2 regions of the Amycolatopsis sp. 3B14 genome follow, and region 2 is predicted to be linked to the other one. Evidence: riboswitches for the same ligand, from Rfam matches in the RefSeq annotation. Region 2 holds a riboswitch; the other holds the start of a gene.
What was found. A riboswitch is a leader RNA that binds a small molecule or an ion and turns the genes downstream of it on or off. The one in region 2 is predicted to bind thiamine pyrophosphate.
Positions count from the first base shown of each region.

Region 1: linked by a shared signal. The riboswitch ahead of ACCP09_RS17930 (thiamine ABC transporter substrate-binding protein) and the one ahead of thiO (glycine oxidase ThiO) in region 2 are both predicted to bind thiamine pyrophosphate.

Region 1 is NZ_JBHZEN010000028.1:121,959-132,965, reverse strand. Features, by position in the region: gene ACCP09_RS17940 (ABC transporter ATP-binding protein) at 1-420, opposite strand, end outside; gene ACCP09_RS17935 (ABC transporter permease) at 423-2,024, opposite strand; gene ACCP09_RS17930 (thiamine ABC transporter substrate-binding protein) at 2,021-3,061, opposite strand; TPP riboswitch at 3,084-3,193, opposite strand; gene ACCP09_RS17925 (4a-hydroxytetrahydrobiopterin dehydratase) at 3,227-3,517, shown strand; gene ACCP09_RS17920 (hypothetical protein) at 3,582-3,800, shown strand; gene ACCP09_RS17915 (hypothetical protein) at 4,154-4,846, shown strand; gene ACCP09_RS17910 (hypothetical protein) at 5,714-6,127, shown strand; gene ychF (redox-regulated ATPase YchF) at 6,190-7,272, opposite strand; gene ACCP09_RS17900 (AlkA N-terminal domain-containing protein) at 7,379-8,881, shown strand; gene ACCP09_RS17895 (methylated-DNA--[protein]-cysteine S-methyltransferase) at 8,903-9,412, shown strand; gene ACCP09_RS17890 (AAA family ATPase) at 9,416-11,007, opposite strand, start outside.
Region 2 is NZ_JBHZEN010000048.1:75,513-86,519, forward strand. Features, by position in the region: gene ACCP09_RS26065 (hypothetical protein) at 1-80, opposite strand, end outside; gene ACCP09_RS26070 (DUF6932 family protein) at 83-562, opposite strand; gene ACCP09_RS26075 (SGNH/GDSL hydrolase family protein) at 647-1,450, opposite strand; gene ACCP09_RS26080 (DUF3159 domain-containing protein) at 1,674-2,327, shown strand; gene ACCP09_RS26085 (N-acetylglucosamine kinase) at 2,433-3,347, opposite strand; gene ACCP09_RS26090 (SIS domain-containing protein) at 3,344-4,351, opposite strand; gene ACCP09_RS26095 (GntR family transcriptional regulator) at 4,479-5,207, shown strand; gene ACCP09_RS26100 (hypothetical protein) at 5,376-6,275, shown strand; gene thiE (thiamine phosphate synthase) at 6,631-7,287, opposite strand; TPP riboswitch at 7,319-7,427, shown strand; gene thiO (glycine oxidase ThiO) at 7,422-8,528, shown strand; gene thiS (sulfur carrier protein ThiS) at 8,528-8,728, shown strand; gene ACCP09_RS26120 (thiazole synthase) at 8,733-9,494, shown strand; gene ACCP09_RS26125 (MarR family winged helix-turn-helix transcriptional regulator) at 9,580-10,011, shown strand; gene thiD (bifunctional hydroxymethylpyrimidine kinase/phosphomethylpyrimidine kinase) at 10,171-11,004, opposite strand.

The sequences.
Region 1 (11,007 bases), on a different contig from region 2:
CCGCTGCGCCTCGCCGCCGGACAGCTCGGTCACCCGCCGCTTCTGGTAGCCGGTCAGGCCCACGAGGTCGAGCAGCCGGCTCACGCGTTCCGCGCGCTCGGCCGACGACATCCCGTGCATCCGCGGCCCGAACGCGATGTTCCCGGCCACGTCCCGGTGCGGGAACAGCTGGCCGTCCTGGAACACCAGCCCGAACCCGCGCTTGTGCACCGGCACGCGCGCCAGGTCGGCTCCGTCCCAGCGCACGCTGCCCGCGGTGATCGGCTCCAGACCGGTGATGGCGCGCAGCAGCGTCGACTTCCCGGAGCCGGACGGGCCGAGCAACGCGAGCACCTCGCCGTCGGCGATCTCCAGGTCCACGCCGGAGACGGCGGTGAACGAGCCGTACCGCACGGTCAGGCCGGACACGGTCAACGCCATGGCTAGAACTCCCCCACCCGGCCGGACGCGAGCCGGTCGATCACGATCACCGCGGCCGCGGTGACCAGCATGAGCAGCGCGCACGCCGCGTACGCCATCTGGTTGTTGAGCTGGCCGGGCCGCGCGATCAGCGCCGCGATCGCGACCGGCAGCGTCGGCGTCTGCGGGCGCGCCAGGAAGCTCGTCGCGCCGAACTCGCCGAGCGCGACGACGTAGCCGAACCCGGCCGCGGCGACGACGGCGCGGGAGGCCAGCGGCACGTCGATCTCGCGCCACACCCGCGCCGGGCTCGCACCGAGGGTGGCCGCGGCCTGGCGCAGGCGGTCGTCGATCGACCGCACCACGGGCAGCACCGTGCGGATCACCAGCGGGATCACCACCAGCGCCTGCGCGAGCGGCACCAGCAGCGGCGACCGGCGCAGGTCGCCGGGCAGCGCGTCGAGCGTGATGAGGTAGCCGAACCCGACGGTCACCGCGGACACGCCGAGCGGCAGCATCAGCGCGGCGTCCATCGACTCACCGACCCCGCGCGCGAGCCGTCCCGGCGACCGGCGCAGCGCGACCAGCAGGACCGACGCCGACACACCGATGACCATCGCCAGCACCGTCGCGTCGGTGGCGGTGCGCAGCGAGTTCAGCGCCGCGTCCCAGCCGGAGACCTGGAGCGTGCCGTCGTTTCCGGTGCCGGACAGCGCCCGGTAGCCGGCCAGGCTCCAGCCGTCCACGGTGGACACCGAGCGCAGCAGCAACGCGACGATCGGCGTCAGCAGCAGGCCGAGCACGACGACCGCGGCGCCGACCACGGCCCACTCGCCGCCGACCGGGCGGCGCGCGGTCTCCCGCCGCGACCGCAGCCGCAGCGCGCTCTCCCGGCGGCGGCGGGCGGCCGCGCCGAGCAGCAGCGCGCCCAGGACGGCGGCGATCTGCACCAGCGACAGCGCCGCCGCGCCGGTCAGGTCGAGCAGGTTCTCGGTGCGCAGGTAGATCTCGGTCTCCAGCGTCCGGTACCGCGCGCCGCCGAGGATCAGCACCACGCCGAAACTGGTGGCGCAGAACAGGAACACGACGGCGGCCGCGGACGTGATCGCCGGCATCAGCGCGGGCAGCGTCACCGAGCGGAACGCGCGCCAGCGGGAGGCGCCCAGCGCGCGGGCGGCGTCCTCGGCCCGCGAGTCCAGCAACGCCCACAGCCCGGCGACCGTGCGGCCGACGACGGCGACGTTGAAGAACGCGTTGGCCAGCACGATGGACAGCCAGCCGCCGTCGGGCCACAGCGCCCGGAACGCCAGGCCCACCACCACGGTGGGCAGCACGAACGGGACGAGCACCAGCGTCCGGACGACCGCCACCCCGGGCAGCCGCACGCGCGCCAGCAGGAACGCGACCGGCAACCCGGCGACCACCGCGATCAGGGTCGAACCGGCGGCCTGCGCGACCGTGAACCACGCCAGCCGCCACGTCTCGCCCTCGGCCAGCGCGGCGAGCACCCCGCCGTCGGCGAAGCCCAGCCGCAGGATCGCGACGACCGGCCAGGCGAAGAAGACGACCAGGAACCCGAGCGGCAGCACAGCCAGTGCCGCCAGCCCGAGCCCGGCACGGCTCACTGGCCGAGCAAGGAGCGCCACTGCTCGATCCACCGCTCACGCCCGGCCTGCACCGTCTCAGCGGGCAGGCTCGCCGGGTTCGGCGGCAGCGGGGCGGCCGTCGTCCACGCGGCGGGCAACGCGACGCCCTCCCGCGCCGGGTAGACGTACATGTTCTCCGCCACCGTCGCCTGGAACTGCTGGGACAGCAGGAAGTCGATCACCTTCTGGGCCTTGTCCGCGTTCGGCGACCCGGCCAGCACGCCGGCGTACTCGACCTGACGGAAGCAGGTGTCCAGCAGCGCCTTCGTGCGCGGCTTGCCGTCCTCGCCGATCTCCGCCGCGGGCGAGGACGCGTAGGACACCACGATCGGCCGCGGCCCCTTGCCGGAGGAGCCGGAGAAGTCCTGGCCGTAGGCCTCCTCCCAGCCGGCGACGGCACGCATGCCGTTGTCCTTCAGCCGGGTCCAGTAGCCCTGCCAGTTCTGCTCGCCGTAGCGGGCGATGGTGCCGAGCAGGAACGCCAGGCCGGGCGAGCTGGTGGCCGGGTTCTCCACGACCAGCAGGTCCTTGTACTCCGGCTTGACCAGGTCGTCGTAGGTCGCGGGCTCCGGGATGCCGCGCTCGGCGAACCAGGTGCTGTCGACGTTGACGCAGACGTCGCCCACGTCGACGGCCGACAGGCGGTGCTCGGAGTCCACGGCGTAGCGCTGCGGGCCGCGGTCGGCCTCGGGGCTGGTGTAGGGCGCGAAGACGCCTTCGGTGAGCGCGCGCGACGCGAAGGTCGAGTCGACGCCGAAGGCCGCGTCGCCGATCGGGTTGGCCTTCGTGAGGACCAGGGTGTTGGTGAGCGCGCCCGCGTCACCCTTCTTCACGACGTTGATCGTGATGCCGGTCTGCTGCTGGAAGGCGTCGAGCACCTGCTGCGGAGCGGCGAACGAGTCGTGGGTGACGAGCGTGACCGTGGCCGGGCCGTTGTCCGCGTCGTTGCCGGCCAGCGTGCAGCCCGCGGTCAGGGCGGCGACAAGGCCGACCAGGACGCCCGTGCGGAATCTCATGACCACTCCTCGCTCGTTCCGGCGAGAAAGGTCGGGGCCCTCCCTGCGCCGGCATGATCCGGATCAGGTGCGAACGGTCGCGGGCGAACCCGCCTCTCAGCCCGGTGGACCCGGACTCCCGTGGCAACCGTGCAGCGTACTCGCCGCCGTACCACCATGGAGCACATGGCGGAACTACTGAGCGAAACCGAGATCTCCGAGGCCCTCAACAAGCTGCCGTACTGGCAGCGCGCGGGCGACGCGCTGGAGCGCACGGCCGAACTCGCCGACTTTCCGCAGGCCATCGCGGTGGTCAACCGCGTCGCCGAGATCGCCGAGGGCGTGAACCACCACCCGGACATGGACATCCGGTGGCGCACCGTGACGTTCCGGTGCAGCACCCATTCGGCGGGCGGCATCACCGCGAAGGACGTGTCGCTCGCCGAACAGATCGACAGCACGATCGACGCGCTGTGATCTAGGCCGGACCGGCAACTTCGCGGCCGGTCCCGTGCGTTGCCCCTGGTGGAGGGAACGCACCATGAGGAAGGTTGTCACGCGACTGGCCGCCGTGGGAGCCGCCGTCGCCTTGTTGCTGGGAGTGCTCGCCGGGACCGCTTCGGCGGTCACGTCCGCCGCCGTCGAACCGCCGAGCGAGACGCGGGCGGTGGTGGTCGGGACGCTGGCGTTCGGGTTGATGATCGCCGCGGCGGGTGCCGTGTTCTGGTACACGGCGCGACATCGGGGACCGCAGGAGTGATTTCGGTCACGTCGGCCGCCGGGTTGTAACGACGGGGGCGTCGCGGGCGCTGTCACGCGCGGAAGTCCCTGCTCACCCCGAGGTTCGCCGCCATGAACAGCACGCCCGCCCTGTCGCCCGTCCAGCGCGCCTGGGTCACCGGCCTGGCCACCGCCATCACTCTGCTCGCCGTTCTCGTGCTCGCCGCGCTGGGCTGAGTCCCAGCAGGTCAGCGGCCCGCCGGTGCCCCGGCGGGCCTTTTTCATGCGCTGTTGATCTGTGTCCATGACCACTCGTTGGTGACATTTCCGTGTCCTATTCGTAATGTCACGGGCGGCCATCCCCCGAACGGCCGAAAAGTCCCCTCCCCGAAAATGGTGATCTTCCGAATGGTGGGTCGACATAGATCCAAAGCGAAATCGCTGAAAGTCCCCCTGGCGATCGGCCTGGCCGCGGCGTTCGTGCTGGGCTTCGCGGTCTGGCTGACCGGTAACTTCAGCAGGCAGGACACGGCCAGCATGGCGGCGCAGATGAAGCCGCTGCCGACGACCTCGGCCCCGACGAGCACGTCGAGCAGCACGACCACCCCGCCGCCGCCTCCCCCGCCGTCGACGACCACGCCGTCCGTGGCGCCCCCGCCGTCGACCACTTCGAAGTCGACGCCGAAGTCCACGACGACGACCCCGAAGACGACGACCAAGGCGGCGAACGCCTGCTCGTCGGTGCTCGAGGGCACGTTGCCCCATGTGGCGAAGGTGGGCAACCACATCGCCGCGAAGTTCGGCGTGGACGAGATCGGCGGCCGAGCGGGCCGCTCCGGCACGAGCGACCACCCCAGCGGCCTGGCGCTGGACTTCATGGTGGACACGTCCACGGGCAACGCCATCGCGGATTACGTGCTGGCCAACCAGTCCGAGTTCAACGTCAAGTACGTGATCTGGAGGCAGCGCTACAACGACGGCAGCGGCTGGTCGACCATGGAAGACCGCGGCGACGCCACGGCCAACCACTACGACCACGTGCACGTGTCGTTCGAGTCGAGCGGCACGGTGAACGTGACCTGCTGATCGGCGCGGCGTGCGGGCACTGCCCGTGCGCCCGGTCGGTTCACGGAGAACGCCCAGGCTTCCCCCGCCTGGGCGTTCTCCGTGTTCCCAATGTCGCCCAGCCGCCAGGGGCTGCGCTGTCCCCCGAGCAGATCCCGCGCCGCCTCTGCACGACTCGCAACACCCGGCACCCGGCACGGGGGCTACGCGCTCCCCGCCCGCCCGGCACCCGGCATGCGGCACGCGGCACCCGGCACCCGGCACCCGGCGCCCGGCACGCGGCACGCGGCACCCGGCACCCGGCACCCGGCACCCGGCACCCGGCGCCCGGCACGCGGCACGCGGCACGCGGCACGCGGCACGCGGCACGCGGCACGCGGCACGCGGCACGCGGCACGCGGCACGCGGGCTACGCTCCCCGCCCGCCCGGCACCCCCACCGCCGCGGCAGGCAGCCTCGCCCTTCCCGCGCCACCGCACCAAGGCCCCGTGCCCGCAACCCGCGCCCCATATCCCCACTCGCGCGAGACCCCTGGGGTTGGGGCACCACCCCGCACCCGGGACCAGCGAACGGGCCACCAGCCGCCCGAACCCCCACGGCCCCCGTGCCACCCCACCTCCCGCGCCCGGAATCGCCATTCACGCCATGAGCTCGCGCTCCGTGGATCGAGGGCTACTTTCGGTCACGTGGTTCCCGCGCCTCGAACGTCCTGGGCCCTGTCCCGCTGGTGGCACGGGCTCATCGCGCTCGTCGTGATCGCCTCGCTCGCCGTCCCGCTGACGCTGATCTTCACCGGCGGCGCGGACGCGAACTCGGCCAGACCGGGGAAGCCTCAGCCTTGGCGTCCGCCTGTGGCGGCTCTTCAGCTACTTCACCGTCGAGAGCGACATGGTCGTGCTCGCCGCTGCTCCGGTGCCGGTGTGGCGCCCCACTTTGGACGGCCCGGTCTGGCGCGTGGCGCGGCTGGACGCGCTCCTGGGGATCCTCATCACCGGGCTGGTGTTCGCGATCGTGCTGGCGCCCCAGGTGCACCTCACCCGGAGCCACCATGTCCGCGACCATCGGCTTCCACTACATCTCCCCGTGGGCGACGATCGCTGCGTGGCTGCTGTTCGGGCCGCGCGCGCGGATCTCGTGGTCGACGGTCGCGGCGCCTTCACCGACTGGTACCCGTACCCGTTCCTGGACGTGACCGAACTGGGCCCTGGCGCAGCCATCCACAACGCGGGGCTCGTCGTGGTGCTCGCCCTGGCGTTCGCGACGCTGTTCAAACTCGCCGACGCCCGGATGCCTGCCTCCTGAGCAACGAACCCACCCGCATGTCAACGCGCGATCCCGCATAGCCATCAGCGCCGCAGGCCGGCTCAGACGTTGAAGCGGAACTCCACCACGTCGCCGTCGGCCATGATGTAGTCCTTGCCTTCCATCCGGACCTTGCCCGCGGAGCGCGCGGCGGCCATCGAGCCGGCTTCCACGAGGTCGTCGAAGGACACGACCTCCGCCTTGATGAAGCCCCGCTCGAAGTCCGTGTGGATGACGCCCGCGGCCTGGGGCGCGGTGGCGCCCTGCGGGATCGTCCACGCGCGGGACTCCTTCGGGCCCGCCGTGAGGTAGGTCTGCAGGCCCAGCGTGTGGAACCCGGCGCGGGCCAGCGCGTGCAGGCCGGGCTCGGTCTGGCCGACCGACTCCAACAGCTCGCGCACCGACTCCTCGTCGTCGAGTTCGAGCAGCTCGGCCTCGACCTTCGCGTCCAGGAACACGGCGTCGGCGGGGGCGACCAGCTTCGTCAGCTCCTCGCGCTTCGCCTGGTCGGTCAGCACGCCCTCGTCGGCGTTGAAGACGTACAGGAACGGCTTCAGGGTGAGCAGGCTCAGCTCACGCAGCAGCGCGGTGTCGACCTCCTTCTGAGCGGAGAACAAAGTCCGTCCGCTGTCGAGGATGTCCTTCGCCTTCTGCGCGGCCTCCAGCGCGGGCCGGTTCTCCTTCTTCGTCCGGGCTTCCTTCTCCAGCCGCGGCAGCGCCTTCTCCAGCGTCTGCAGGTCGGCGAGGATCAGCTCGGTGTTGATCGTCTCGATGTCCGACGACGGGTCCACCCGGCCGTCGACGTGCACCACGTCCGGGTCGTCGAACACGCGGATGACCTGGCAGATCGCGTTGGCCTCACGGATGTTCGCTAGGAACTTGTTGCCGAGCCCGGCACCCTCGGACGCGCCCTTGACAATGCCTGCGATGTCCACAAAGGACACCGTGGCCGGCACGGTGCGGGCGGAGCTGAACATCTCGGCGAGCTTGTCCAGACGCTCGTCGGGCAGCGGCACGACGCCGACGTTCGGCTCGATCGTGGCGAACGGGTAGTTCGCGGCGAGCACGTCGTTGCGGGTCAGCGCGTTGAACAGGGTCGACTTGCCGACGTTGGGCAGGCCGACGATACCGAGGGTCAGACTCACGGCCCGAAGTCTACGGGGCGGGCCCACCACCCGGCCCGGCCGCCCGTTCACGGCCATGTCGGAATTCCGCCAGTCAGGTGCCTGACCTGCTGGCAGGATCGAACCCATGACAGCCATCGCCGCACCGGCCGAGCAGGCACTCTGGCGCGACAACGAGCGGTGCTACCGCGCCGTCGCCTCGCGCGACGCCCGCTTCGACGGCCAGTTCATCACGGCCGTGCGCACCACCGGCATCTACTGCCGGCCGTCCTGCCCGGCGCTCACCCCGCGGCAGGAGAACGTGCGGTTCTACCCGACCGCCGCCGCGGCGCAAGCCGCCGGATTCCGCGCCTGCCGCCGCTGCCTGCCGGATGCCGTGCCCGGCTCACCGGAGTGGAACGTGCGCGCCGACCTCGCCGCACGGGCCATGAGGCTGATCGCCGACGGGGTCGTCGAGCGCGAGGGCGTGCCCGGCCTGGCCCGCCGCCTCGGCTACTCCGAGCGGCAGCTCGGCCGGGTCCTCACCACCGAGCTCGGCGCGGGACCGCTGGCACTGGCCCGCGCGCACCGGGCCCACTCGGCGCGGCTGCTCATCGAGCTGTCCGAGCTGCCGCTGGCCGACGTCGCGTTCGCGGCCGGCTTCGCCAGCGTCCGGCAGTTCAACGACACCATCCGCGAGGTCTTCGCCCGCACTCCGTCGCAGCTGCGCACGGCCGCGGCCGCGGCACGCCGCCGCGCAGGTGCCGCCGAGCCCGAAGCGGGCACGGCCGGGACCCGGCTGTCCCTGCGACTGCCGTTCCGCCCGCCGTTCGACGCCGCCGGACTCCTCGGCTTCTTCGCCGCCCGGGCCGTGCCCGGCGTGGAGTCCGTCGACGAGCACAGCTACGCCCGCACCCTCCGGCTCCCGCACGGCGCCGCGACGGTGACGCTGACGCCACAGGACGGGCACGTGCGCTGCGACCTGCGGCTCGCCGACGTCCGCGACCTCGGCGCGGCCGTCACCCGGGCCCGGCGTCTGCTGGACCTGGACGCCGACCCCGAGGCCGTCGCGCGCGTGCTCGCCAGCGATCCGGCTCTGGCCCCGGCGGTCGCCGCGACCCCGGGCATCCGCGTCCCCGGCGCCGCCGACGGTTTCGAGCTGGTGCTACGCGCCATGCTCGGCCAGCAGGTCTCGGTCGCCGCCGCGCGCACCGCCGCCGGCCGCCTCACCGCGGCGCTCGGCGAACCGGTCCCGTGGCAGCAAGACCTCCTGCTGTTCCCCACCGCCGAGGCGGTGGCCGAGCGTGGCCACGAGGTGCTGCGCGGCCCGAAGCGCCGGATCGACGCGATCCTCGGCGCCGCCGCCGCACTCGCCTCCGGTGAGGTCGACGTGCACGTCGGACGCGATCCCGCCGAACTGCGAGCCGAACTCCTCGCCCTCACCGGCATCGGCCCGTGGACCGCCGACTACGTGCTGATGCGCGTCCTCGGCGCTCCCGACGTGCTGCTCACCGGCGACCTCGTCCTCCGCAAGGGCGCGGCCGCCCTCGGCATCGCCGACGACATCCCCGCACTCAACGAACGCGCACAGGCGTGGCGGCCCTGGCGGTCCTACGCCGGCATGTACCTGTGGCGCTCCAGCCAAGCCTGAACCCCGTCAAGGAGAACCGACATGAGCATCGCCCACTGGTCCACGACCGACACCCGGATCGGACCGTTCACCGCCATCGTCGCGAGCGACGGCGCCGTCCTGGCCTCCGGCTGGACCGCCGACCTCGGCGAACTGACTCCCCAGATCTCCCCCTCACTGCGCCCGTCCGACCTTCGCGAGAAGCGCGACCTCGGTGCGGTCAGCACCGCGGTCCGCCGCTACCACGACGGTGAACTGGACGCGATCGACGACATTCCCGTGCGCCAGCGGTCCGGCGAGTTCCTGCAGCACGCGTGGGACGTGCTGCGCACGGTGCCCGCCGGCAAGCCGGTCACCTACACCGAGTACGCCGCCCTCGCCGGCCGACCCGCCGCCATCCGCGCCGCGGCCTCGGCCTGCGCCCGCAACGCCGCGGCGCTGTTCGTGCCCTGCCACCGGGTGCTCCGCATCGGTGGCGCGCTGGGCGGCTTCCGCTGGGGAGTCGACGTCAAGCGCTGGCTGCTCGACCACGAAACCCCGTACCGCTCCTGAAGTTCACGCCATCTGCAGCTCCAAACTCGACCCGGTGCGGGACTTGCGCACCCGCAACTGGGTCGGGATCCGCTGCCGCAGCTCCTCCACGTGGGACACCAGGCCGACCACCCGGCCACCGGCCCGCAGCTCGTCGAGGATGTTCATCACCACGTCGAGGGTTTCGGAGTCGAGCGTCCCGAAACCCTCGTCGACGAACAACGTGTCCAGCAGCGAGCCGCCGGTCTCCGCCGCGACCACGTCGGCCAGCCCGAGGGCCAGCGACAGTGACGCGAGGAACGACTCCCCGCCGGACAGCGTCTTCGCCGGACGGACCGTGCCGGAGAAGTCGTCCAGCACGTCCAGTCCCAGGCCACCCCTCGTGCCGTGCGATCCGGCCGCATCGGAGTGCACGAACGAGTAGCGGCCCTGGCTCATCGTCTGCAACCGCGCCGTCGCGGCGATGGCCACCTCTTCCAGCCGGGCCGCCAGCACGTACGACCGCAGCGACATCTTCCGCGCGTTCTGCCCGCGCCCGTTGACCACGTCGGTCAGCGCGTCGAGCTCGGCGAACTCCTCTTCCAGCGGCCGCAGCCGCTCGGTGGCGGCCGCCAGCCGCTCGGCCAGCGTGCCCAGCGCATCGGCTTGGGCCGTCGCCGACCGCAGGACCGCGACCGCAGCCTCGGCCCGTTCCCGCGCCGCCTGTGCCTTCGCCCTGGCCGACTCGACGTCCACCTCGTCGTCCGGCCCGACCCCGAACAGCTCGGGCTCGTTCAGCGTGGCCCGCGCCGCCGCCTCCGCCGCACGGGCATCGGCCAGTCGCTTCTCCAGATCACGGACCGTCGCCTCGTCACGCGCGGCGGCCCGCATCTCCTCCACGGTCTCGAAACCGGCCCGCCACAGCGCTTCCCGGACCTCGGCGCGCTGACGCTCGAGCTGTTCGGCGGCGCTAGCGGCCGCGGACCGCGCCTCGGCCAGGGCGTCCAGCGCCCGCACGATCCCCGTCAGGTGCGCGCGGCGGGCGGCGACGTCGGGGTGGTCACCGCGCGCCTCCTCCAGGCGCCGGGCGCGTTCGGCGACGCGCTCGGTCAGCGCCCGGTGCTGGGTCTCGGCGGCCGTGGCCGCCTGCAGTTCGGCCGCACGCTTCGCTTCCAGCTCCCGTTGCTCGGTCTCGGCTGCCTGCACCTGCTTCGCGAGCGGCGCCCGCTGTTGTGCCAGCGCGTCGAGCCCGGCGATCTCCCTGCGCAGCAAGGAAAGTTCCTCGGTCACCTGCGCGCCGTCCCGGCCCCGCAGACGCTCACGCAGCGCCGCGAGCTTCGTTTCGGCGTCGTGCTTGGCCGCCTCCGCCGACTTGCGGCGCCGCTCCGCCCGGCTCTCCGCCTCTTCCGCCGCCTGCTCCTGCTCCGGTGAAACGGCCTCCGGCGCGGCCATGGCCGGAGCCGGGTGATCGGAGGAACCACACACCGGGCACGGCGAGCCGGACGTCAACCGGGACGCCAGCTCGGCCGCCATGCCGTCGAGCCGCCACCTCCGCAGCTCGAGGAACCGTTCACGCGCCTCCTGGTGCTGGTCGATGGCCTCCCGGGCCGCCGCTCCGGCATCCGCCAAGGCGCGCT
Region 2 (11,007 bases):
GCGGCCATCGCCGACGCGCGCGCCAGGTCGTCCAGCCACGTGCCGCCCGGGATCTCGTCGGCGATCCGGCGGAAGTCCATCATCACCACACCACCTCGGGGAACCCGCGGCGCCCTTCGTACGACCAGGTGTTGGCCCACGTCTCCTCGTCACCGGGGAAACACAGGAACCCGTCGAGCAGACCGCCGACGGGTTGTACCTGATCGAGGTACATCGCGGGCTGCCCGACGATGACCCCGCGCAGGGTCAGCAGCCCGTACAGCGCGTCCCGCACCCGGCCCGTCATGCGCTTGAGGCTGCCCCAGTCGTCCGGGATCAGCACGACGTCGAGCCCGCTGGGCACGTCGGGGGTGCGGGTGATGAACTGCCCGCCGATCCAGGCGCGGCCGCTCGGGATGATCCGGGCGACCGCGCCGAGATAGCTGTTCAGAGCGCTGAACAGGATCTCGCGGGCGTTCTGGTGCGGCGCGTCGAAGACGAGACGTTCGTAGATGTCGGCCACGTCCGCCGGAAGCCGCCCAGTCGGCAGAACCCCCTCCGGGGTCCAATGGGGCAGCGGCATGTCATGAAGTTATCAGCGACGCGCAGCGTCTCCGTTGAGGGTGGCGGTGGGCGACGGGTGGGCCTACCAACAGCTGTGTGACGCTCAGCTCGCCGGGGCGCGGTCGTCCGACACCGGCGGGTGCACCGCGAACGGCGCCAGCTGCGGCCGCTTCGGCGACAGCCCGTCGCCCATCGACTCGCCACGCAGCTGCCGCCGGATCCACGGCAGCAGGTGCGTCTTCGTCCACGCCAGGTCCGACCGGCGGTTGGTGATCCAGTCCGCCCGCGCGTCGACGACCGGCCACGGCTCCCGCCAGTCCTCCGACGTCGGCACGCCCAGCACCTCGGCCGCCCGCAACGCGATCCGCCGGTGGCCCTCGGCCGTGAAGTGCAGCCTGTCGTCGCTCCAGGCACGCGGGTCGTGCAGCGGGTCCATCGCCCACAGGTCGACGATCTTGGCGCCGTGCCGGACCGCGCTGGTCCACAGGTGCGCGTTGTAGATGCCGATCTTGCCGCGCAGCACGCTCATCACCGGCAGGTGCTTGGTGTCCGGCCCGTTGAACACGAGCACGTCGATGCCCGCCGCGCGCAGCTTGCCGATCACCTCGTCGAGCTGCGCCGCGATCTCGTCCACGTCGGAGCCAGGCACGATCACGTCGTTGCCGCCCGCGCACAGGGTCACCAGATCGGGTTTCAGCTCGAGGGCGATGGGTACCTGTTCCTCGATGATCTCGGCGAGCATCTTCCCGCGCAGCGCCAAGTTGGCGTACTGGAAACCGGGCTGGCCCTCGGCCAGGATCTCGGCGAGCCGGTCCGCCCAGCCGCGGAAGGTCCCGTCCGGGTTGAAGTCGTTGAGACCTTCGGTGAAGCTGTCACCCAGTGCGACATAGCTGTCGTACTCACGCACGCTGCCGTCCCCTTTCGCCAGCACCTGTGTTGATCGCCCCTCGAACAACTCAGCAGGATGCACCTGTAATCCCGACCTACGCCACCGTCGGTTCAGCGCGAGGTCACAGTCTCTTACGTTGTCGGCCTCCTGAGCTTCTCCATTACCGCCGTCCGCCCGGATCGTGTGGCGAAGATCTCGATGGTAGCTGCCCGCACCGACAGTTTTGGGGCACGCTGTAGGGGTGACCGGACAAGCCACGCCGCAGAGGGAGTCGCTGGGCAGCATCCTGGGTGGTCGCAAGGGTGCGATCGACGCGAGCCTGCCGCCGCTGGCGTTCGTGGTCGGCTGGCTGGCCACGGGTTCGTCGATCGCGTGGGGCTCGGCCGCGGCGATCGCCACTGCCGTGGTGGTCGGCGTCGTCCGCCTGACCCGCGGTGACAAGGCGCGGGCCGTCGTGGTCAGCCTCGCCGCGGTGATCGTGGCCGCCTTGATCGCGCTGCACACCGGTCGCGCGCAGGACTTCTTCCTGATCCAGGTGCTGTCCAACGTGGCCAGTGCGTTGCTGTGGGTGACCAGTGTGGTCGTCCGGTGGCCGCTCCTGGGTGTCGTGGTCGGGTTACTGCTCGGCCAGAAGACCCGCTGGCGCAAGGATCCCGACCTGCTGCGCGCCTACTCGCGGGCGAGTCTGGTGTGGTCACTGCAGTACGTGCTGCGCGTGGTCGTCTACCTGCCGTTGTGGTGGGCGGGGGAACTGGTCGCGCTGGGCGTCGCGCGCACGGTCATGACCTGGCCGCTGCAGGCGCTGACGATCGCGGTGAGCGGCTGGGTGCTGTACCGGACGCTGCCGAGGGAGCACCCGGGGCTGCGCGTCGTGTCGGGTTCCGGGCGCGAATAAGAGCCCCCGGCGAGGGGGAGGTCCGGGGGCCGCCCAAACCGTACGCCCGGCGGCGGACCCGGCACTCGTGCTCCGCGCACGAAAAACGCCCGGATCTTTGGTCGGTCAGCCTGGACGGCGCGCCGCGGCTTCGCCGAACGCCTCGACGGCGGCCAGCCAGGCCGCGCCCAGCACACCGTCCGAACTGGTGCGGACCTCGAGCCCGGCCAGCTTCGCCCGCACCCGCTCGCCGACCCGGGAGCCATCGCCGAGGACGCTGCCGACCAGCACCACCGGGGTGTCCTCGCCCGGCTCGCGGGTCGCCAGCGCGGTCGCGACCAGCAGGTCGGCGGCGCGCTCCACGATGTCCGCCGCGGCCGGGTCGTCGACCGCGACCAACGGCGCGAACCGGGCGAGGCGGACCGGCGGCTCGGCGTTGGCGACCGTGATCAGCCGCCGCCACGCGTACTTCCGGTCGGTCGCGTCGACCCCGGCCTCGGCCAGCACCGCGGTGGCCAGCGGGCCGAGGTCGCCGTCGCGGCCCAGTGCGGCCAGCGTGGCACGCACGGCCTCCCGGCCCAGCCAGAACCCGGAGCCCTCGTCGCCGAGCAGCCAGCCGTAGCCGCCCTCGGTGGCGACCATGCGGCGCTTGCGGATCCGGCCCGCGATCGAGCCGGTGCCCGCGATCAGCACGGTCCCGTCCGGCGCGTCGGTGGCGGCGGCGAACGCGACCTCGGCGTCGGTCAGCACCACCACGCGGTCCAGGCCCATGTCGCGCCAGGTGCGCTCGAACAGGGCCGCGACCGCCGGGTCCGTCAGCTTCGCGGTGCCGGCCATGCCGACGACGCAAGCGCTGGCCCGGCCGGGGACCTCGGTGGCCGCGCGGATCGCCGCCGCCAGGTTGGCGACCGCCTCCGCGGGCGGGTGCGAGTTCGGGTTGGCGCCGCCCGCGCGCCCGGCGCCGAGCACCGTGCCGTCCGCGGCCACCGCCAGCGCACGCGTGGACGTGCCACCCGCGTCGACCCCGAGGACGAACTTCATCGCGTCCTGGTCACCTTGTTCAGGCCGCGCGGGCGGTCCGGGTCGAAGCCGCGGGCCAGCGCCAGCCCGAGCGCGATCCGCTGCACCGGCAGCACCTCCAGCACTGGCGCGAGTTCCTCGGCCACGGACGGTACCGGGATGCGGACCGCGGCGGGCACCTCGCCCGCCGACGACCCGAGCGCCAGCACGTCGGCGCCGCGTTCGGCGACCGTGGTCAGCACGTCGCGCAGGGCGGCCCCGCCGCGGCCGGTGCCGGTGATCGCCAGCACCGCGGTCTCCTCGTCGACGGCCGCGACCGGCCCGTGCAGCAGGTCCGCGCCGCTATACGCGCGGGCGGCGAGGTAGCTGGTCTCGGCGAGTTTGAGGGCGGACTCCAGCGCGGTGGCGTAGGAGTAGCCGCGGCCGGTCGTGATGATCCGGTCGACGAAGCGGTACCGGTCCACGGCGCGCTGCACGTCGACCTCCAGCGCCTGCCGCGCCAGCGGTTCGATCTCGGCCGCAGCCGACGAGTCGCCGCCCCGGACGGCGTCGACGAGCAGGTACAGCGCGAGCAGCGTCGCGGAGTACGTCTTGGTGGCGGCCACCGCGGTCTCGGTGCCGGCGCCGATGTCGACGGCCAGCTCGGCGGCGCCGCCCAGCGGCGAGGCCGGGGTGTTCGTGACCGCGACGGTCAGCGCGCCCTGCTTGCGGGCGGTCTGGGTGAACTCGAGCAGGTCGGGCGAGCCGCCGCTCTGGCTGACCGACACCAGCAGCACGTCCCGCAGGTCGGGACGCGCGCCGTAGAGGGTCACCGTGGAGGGCGAGACGAGCCCGGCGGGCAGCCCGAGCAGGACCTCGATGAGGTACTTCGCGTACAGCGCCGCGTGGTCGCTGGAGCCGCGCGCGGCCAGCAGGGCGAACCGCGGCGGGCGCCGGGAGATGGCGGCGGCGACGTCGGCGATCTCCCCGCGGCGGGCCACCAGACCGCCCAGAACGGCGGGCTGTTCGGCGATTTCCGCGGCCATGTGCTGTCCGGGGTTGCTCATGCTGGGTCCCTTCGGAGGTCTAGACCAATGCTACCCCGGGCGCGGTCCCATCCGGAAAGGGTAGTTTCATCCTGCGCCGGAGGCGCGGTTCGAGGAGGAGTCGGTCATGTTGGAGTCAGCCACGCGCGGTCAGCGCGAACCGAAGTACTGGGCGTTGAAGCAGCATCTGCTCGACCTGCTGGAGACGATGCCGCCGGGTTCGCCGATTCCCACCGAACGCTCGCTGGCCACCGAGTTCGCGGTCTCCCGCACCACGGTGCGGCAGGCTCTGGCGGACCTGACCGCCGAGGGCAGGCTGCACCGGGTGCAGGGCAAGGGCACGTTCGCTGCCGAGCCGAAGCTCGCGCAGCGGCTGCAGCTGTCGTCCTACACGGAGGACATGCGGGCGAAGGGGCGCGAGCCGTCGTCGAAGCTGCTGGAGGTCGAGGAGCTGACGGCCGAGCCCGAGCTGGCGAAGCTGCTCGGCATTCGCAACGGCGCGAAGGTGCTCCGGATGCGCCGGCTCCGGCTGGCCGACGGCGAGCCGATGGCGCTGGAGACCACGCACCTGCCGCTCGGGCGGTTCCGCGGCCTGCGCAAACACGTGTCGGCGGGCGGTTCCCTGTACGCGGTGTTGCGGGAGCACTACGGCGTGGAGATGGACAGCGCGGAGGAGACGATCGAGACCGCGCTGGCCGGGCCGCAGGAGGCGGACCTGCTGGGCGCCGACGTCGGCACCCCGATGCTCCTGCTGTCGCGGCATTCGTTCGCCGCGGACGGCAAACCGGTCGAATTCGTGCGGTCCATCTACCGCGGTGACCGGTACAAGTTCGTGACCACGCTGCGGCGCCCGTAACTCCCCAAGATCCCTTGCGTTGTCAAGGGATTGTTAAGCCCGTCGTGTCCACTGTGGACGGTGAGAGTGGCCTGCGTCACCATCCGGCAACGCTGGGAGCATCTCAATCGACAAACACGTTGGACACGATGGGGTTAACACGAGAGGGAGAGCGAACACACCGCGATCATGACCGAGGAGAAGGAAGAGAGCGCCGAGAAGAAGTCCGGGCTGTCTCCGGCGCAGGTGGTGGCGTCGGCGCTGGCCGCGGTGACGGCTGCTTTCCTGGGCTCCACGCTGGGGGTGGCGGGCACGGTCATCGGCGCCGGTGTCGCGAGCATCGTGACGACCGTGGGTGGCGAAATCTACCTGCGGTCGCTGCGCAGCACGCGGGCGGCCGCGCGCAAGACGGCCGAACTGCTGGCGGTCGCCGAGACCCGGCAGCAGACGAAGGTCGTGCCGCCAGCGGTCGCGCCGCGGTCGACGCACCCGCTGATCAGGCACCAGCAGAACGGGGCGGCGCAGCGAAGACCGGCCACGCAGCTGACCGAGATGCCGACGAGGGTCGTGCACCCGATCACGCCACCGCTGTCCGGCACGACGCGCCGGATGCCGGTCGCCGGGCAGGGCGGATCCGGGGGCGGCGAGAAGACGGTGTTCATCCCGAAGCCGGTGGACCAGCCGGTCGAGGAGGAGGCCGCCCCGCCCGCCGCCGCGAAGCCCTGGTGGAAGAGCCGGTGGACGCTCGCGGTCGCGACCAGCGTGGCGGCGTTCGTGGTCGGGATGCTGGCGATCACCGGCTTCGAGGCGGCGACCGGGAGCACCGTGTCCGGCGGCACCGGGACGACGCTGGGCCGGGTGGTCGGCGGTTCCGGCGGCGCCGAGCCGACGACCACGCAGGTCACGACGGTCACCGAGAGCTCGACGAGCGAGGACGAGCGGGCGCCGGCGAGCACGAGCAGCACGCCGACGACGTCGTCCAGCGCCGAGCAGACCGAGTCCCCCGTGACGACGACGCCGAGCACCAGCGTCCAGGAGACACCGTCCGCCGCATCCGAAACAGCGACGACGGCGCCGAGCAGCCCTTGATCCGAAACTGACCACAGGCCCTTCGCGAGTTTTCGCGGAGGGCCTGTTTTTTGAGGCCAGCCAGGTGCGGGCCGGCCTCGACGGCGCGGGCGATGTTGCACGAACGGCTCGACAGTCTGCGAGCCGGAGAGCCGGCCGCCTCGATTTGCCGGGCTGGGTTGACTGTCGCGGACCACCGCACCACTCGCCGTTACGGCCCACCACGGCCACGAAGGCCGGGTCAGTCCAGCTGGCCCGCACCGCGCGGGCGGCTGCGGCGGGATCCTCGCCCCCGGTGGCGCCCGCCACCAGCACCTTGAGCAGCTGGTCGCGTTGATGCCGGACGGCGGCCTCGGCGCGGCCACGAAGGCCCGGCTCAGTCCAGCCGTGCCCGCAGTGCCCGGGCAGCCGCAGCCGGGTCCTCGGCCTCGGTGATCGCCCGCACCACCACGATCCGCGACGCGCCCGCCGCCAGCACCTCCGGCAGGCGGTCCGCGTCGATGCCTCCGATGGCGAACCACGGGCGCGCGGTGCCAAGCGCCGCGGTCGAGCGCACCAGGTCCAGGCCCGGCGCCGGGCGGCCGGGCTTCGTCGGCGTCGGCCAGCAGGGGCCGGTGCAGAAGTAGTCCACACCTTCTTCCACAGCCGCGGCCTCGGCCTGTGGACGGTCGTGCGTCGAGCGGCCGATCACCGGCTCGTCGCCGATCACCCGCCGCGCCAGCGGCACCGGCAGGTCGTCCTGCCCCAGGTGCAGCACGTCGGCGTCGACGGCCGCCGCGATGTCCGCCCGGTCGTTCACCGCCAGCAGCGCCCCGTGCCGCGCGCACGCCTCCGCCAGGATCTCCAGCGCGGCCAGCTCCTGACGGGCCTCCAGCGGCGCCCCGTCCCGCTTGTCCCGCAGCTGGATGATGTCCACGCCACCGGCCAGCGCGGCGTCCGCGAACTCGGCCAGGTCCGGCCGGTCCCCGGTGCACAGGTAGAGCCGCGCCGCGTCGAGGCGTTTCCTGATCTCGTCACCACTGAGCCCTGGCATGGCCTGAACCCTATCTCGCACGTTAGGGTAGGGGTGTCCGCACGGGAGCCCGAGCCACGGGCTGAGAGGGAGCTGCCAGCGCTCCGACCGTGGAACCTGATCCGGATCATGCCGGCGCAGGGAGCGTGATTCTCATGAGCAACCAGCACGTGGCCGTCGTCGGCGGCGGGGTCATCGGCCTGTCCGTGGCCTGGCGCGCCGCGGCGGCCGGGCACCGCGTCACCGTCGTCGACCCCGCGCCCGGCCGCGGCGCGTCCTGGGTCGCCGGCGGCATGCTGGCCCCCGTCACCGAGGCCTGGCCCGGCGAGGAGGAGTCCCTCGCGCTCGGCGAGGAGTCCCTGAGGCGCTGGCCGGCGTTCGCGCAAGCGCTTGCCGCGGACGGCGGCGACCCCGGGCTGTCCCGGGCCGGCACGGTCGTCGTGGCCCTGGACCGGGCCGACGCCGACCAGCTGGACATCGTCGCCGGCTACCTGCGGTCGGTCGGCCGCGAGGTCGAACAGGTCACCGGCCGCAGGCTGCGCTCGCTCGAACCCGGGCTGGGCGCGGTGCGCGGCGGCCTGCTCGTGCCCGGCGACCTGGCGGTCGACAACCGCAAGCTGCTCCGCGCGCTCGAAGCCGCCGCGCTCCGGCACGGCGCGGAGTTCACCGGCGACGAGGCGACGGCGGTCGAACCCGGCCACGTCCGCACAGCCCACTGCGAGGTCCGGTGCGACGTCTTGGTCATCGCCGCCGGGGCGCACAGCGCCCGGCTGCACCCGGTGCTCGCGCGAGGTGTCCGCCCGCTCAAGGGCGAGATCCTCCGCCTGCGCGCGCGGCGCACGAGCCTGCCGCCGCCCACGCGCACGGTGCGCGCCGTCGTCGAGGGGCGACCGGTGTACCTCGTGCCACGAGAAGGCGGCGAGCTGGTCCTCGGCGCGACCCAGTACGAGGCCGGTTTCGACGACACCGTCAGCGCCCGCGGCGTGCGCGAGCTGCTCGAAGGCGCCGAGCGGATCTTCCCCAGCATCGACGAGTACGAGCTGGTCGAGACCGCCGCCGGGCTGCGCGCGGCCAGCACCGACACGCTCCCGTTCATCGGTGACCTCGGCGACGGCGTCCTCGCCGCCACCGGCCACCACCGCAACGGTCTGCTCATGGCGCCGGTCACCGCCGACGCCGTCGTGGCTTGGCTGGCCGGGGAGAAACCGCCCGAGGAGGCGCTCGCGGCGGACCCGGCCCGGCTCGGAACAGGAGGGGTCTGATGGAAGTGCAGGTCAACGGGCAGTGGCGGGAGGTCCCCGACGACGCGACGGTGACCGACGTGCTCAAGGCGGTCGACGCGCCGGAACGCGGCGTCGCGGTCGCCATGAACGGCGAGGTCGTGCGGCGCGGCGAGTGGGCGGCCAGGGCCGTCCCCGCGGGCGCGCGGCTGGAGATCCTGACGGCGGTGCAAGGTGGGTGAGGTCATGTTCGACGGCGACCAGCTCGTGATCGGCGAGCACAAGCTCGGCTCACGGCTGATCATCGGAACGGGCGGCGCGGCGAACCTGTCGGTGCTGGAACGGGCGCTCGTCGCGTCCGGCACCGAGCTGACGACGGTCGCGCTGCGCCGCGCGGACGCCGAGGGCGGCTCCGGCGTGCTGGACCTGCTGCGCCGCCTCGGCATCCGGCTCCTGCCGAACACCGCGGGCTGCCGCAGCGCCGCGGAGGCCGTGCTGACCGCGCGTCTGGCCCGCGAGGCGCTGGAGACCGACCTGATCAAGCTCGAGGTGCACGCCGACGACCGGACGCTGCTGCCCGACCCGGTGGAAACACTCGACGCGGCCGAGCAGCTCGTCGCCGACGGCTTCACCGTGTTCGCCTACACCAACGACGACCCGGTGCTCGCGCTGCGGCTGGAGGAGGCCGGCTGTGCCGCGGTGATGCCGCTGGGCGCGCCGATCGGCACCGGGCTGGGCATCCGCAACCCGCACAACATCGAGCTGATCGTGGCCCGCGCGGGCGTGCCGATCATCCTCGACGCGGGAATCGGCACGGCGTCCGACGCGGCGCTGGCGATGGAGCTGGGGTGCGACGCGGTGCTGCTGTCCACGGCGGTCACCAGGGCACAGGACCCCGAACGGATGGCGTACGCGATGCGCTCGGCGGTGGTCGCCGGGCGGCTGGCGCGGCAGGCGGGCCGGATCCCGCAGCGGTTCTGGGCGCACGCGTCCAGCCCGCCGCGCTGAAAAACCCGGCTTCACCTCGGTTTGCCGCGGCGAGCACGTATGGTTTACCGCACCCGAGCGGTCGGCGAGGCGAAGGAGCTCGAGAGTGGTTGAGTCAACCGAGGATGTCGCTGGGCGGTTGTTCCTCGCCGTCGGCCGGCTGTCCCGGTCCCTGCGGCAGGCAGGCACACCAGGGCCCGGCCACGGCTCAATTTCCGCGCTGTCGACGCTGGTCGCCTTCGGGCCGATGCGGCTCGGCGACCTGGCGGCGAAGGAGGGCGTGGCGGCCGCGACGATGTCGCGGATTGTCGCCTCGCTGGTCGACGCGGGCTGGGCGAGCCGCGAGCCCGATCCCATCGACCGGCGCGCCTGGCTGGCGACGGCCACACAGCAGGGCGAGCGGATGCTGCTCGACCTGCGGTCCACGCGCGTGCACGAACTGCAGAAGCGGATCGACCGCCTGTCGCCGGAGCACCAGGCCGCGCTGGGGCAGGCGCTGCCGGCGCTGGAAGCACTGCTGGCCGGCGACGAGAGCTGACCACGCCCGGGATTTGGCGAGGAGGCGCCGCTCATGCCCCGGGCGGGTTGAATTCCCGCCTCGGAGTGCGTACTCGCGCCTGGGAGTGCGGAACTCGCGCGCCGGAGCGCGGAACCGCGGGCCTGACCGTGCCCGGCGGCCCGTGGCGTGGCCCGCGAGTCAGCGATCCTCCGGCGCCAGCCGCCAGAAGGCGGACACCGGGCCGACCTTCGCGCCCATCGGGTAGGAGTTCGCGACCGCGTTGCTGACGAACCACTTCCCGAACCGCGCGGCCTCCGGCACCGGCATGCCCCGCGCGAGGCCCGCCGTCAGCGCCGACGCCATCGCGTCCCCCGCGCCGTGCGTGTGCGGCGTGGAGAACCGCGGCCCGGGCAGTTCGACGAACGTGCGGCCGTCGTAGAGCAGGTCCACGCACTCCGGGTCACTGGTCAGGTGCCCGCTCTTCACCAGCACGTACTTCGGCCCGAGCTCCTTCAGCGCCACCGCCGCGTCGTGCATGCCCGCGCGGTCGGTCACCTCGATCCCGGTCAGCAGGCGCACCTCGTCCAGGTTGGGCGTGATCACCGCGGCCCGCGGCAGCAGCAGGTCCCGCAGCGCGGCCAGCCCGGCCGCGTCGAACAGCGGGTGCCCGTGCATCGACGCGGCCACCGGGTCGACCACGAACGGCACCTTCGAGTCCCGCCCGATCTCCGCCCGGTCGCACGCCTCCGCGACCGCCTCGATGATCTCGGCGGAGGCCAGCATCCCGGTCTTCGCCGCCTGCATGCCCATGTCCGCGGCGACCGCCTCGATCTGCCCGGCCACGATCCGCGCCGGGATGTCGGACCGGTCGTGCACGCCGAGCGTGTTCTGCACGGTCACTGCCGTGACCGCGACCAGGCCGTGCACCCCGCAGGTCAGGAACGTGCGCAGGTCCGCCTGCAACCCCGCGGCACCACCGGAGTCGGATCCGGCGATGGTCAGGGCGGCAGGCGGACTCGCGTTCTGGCTCATGCC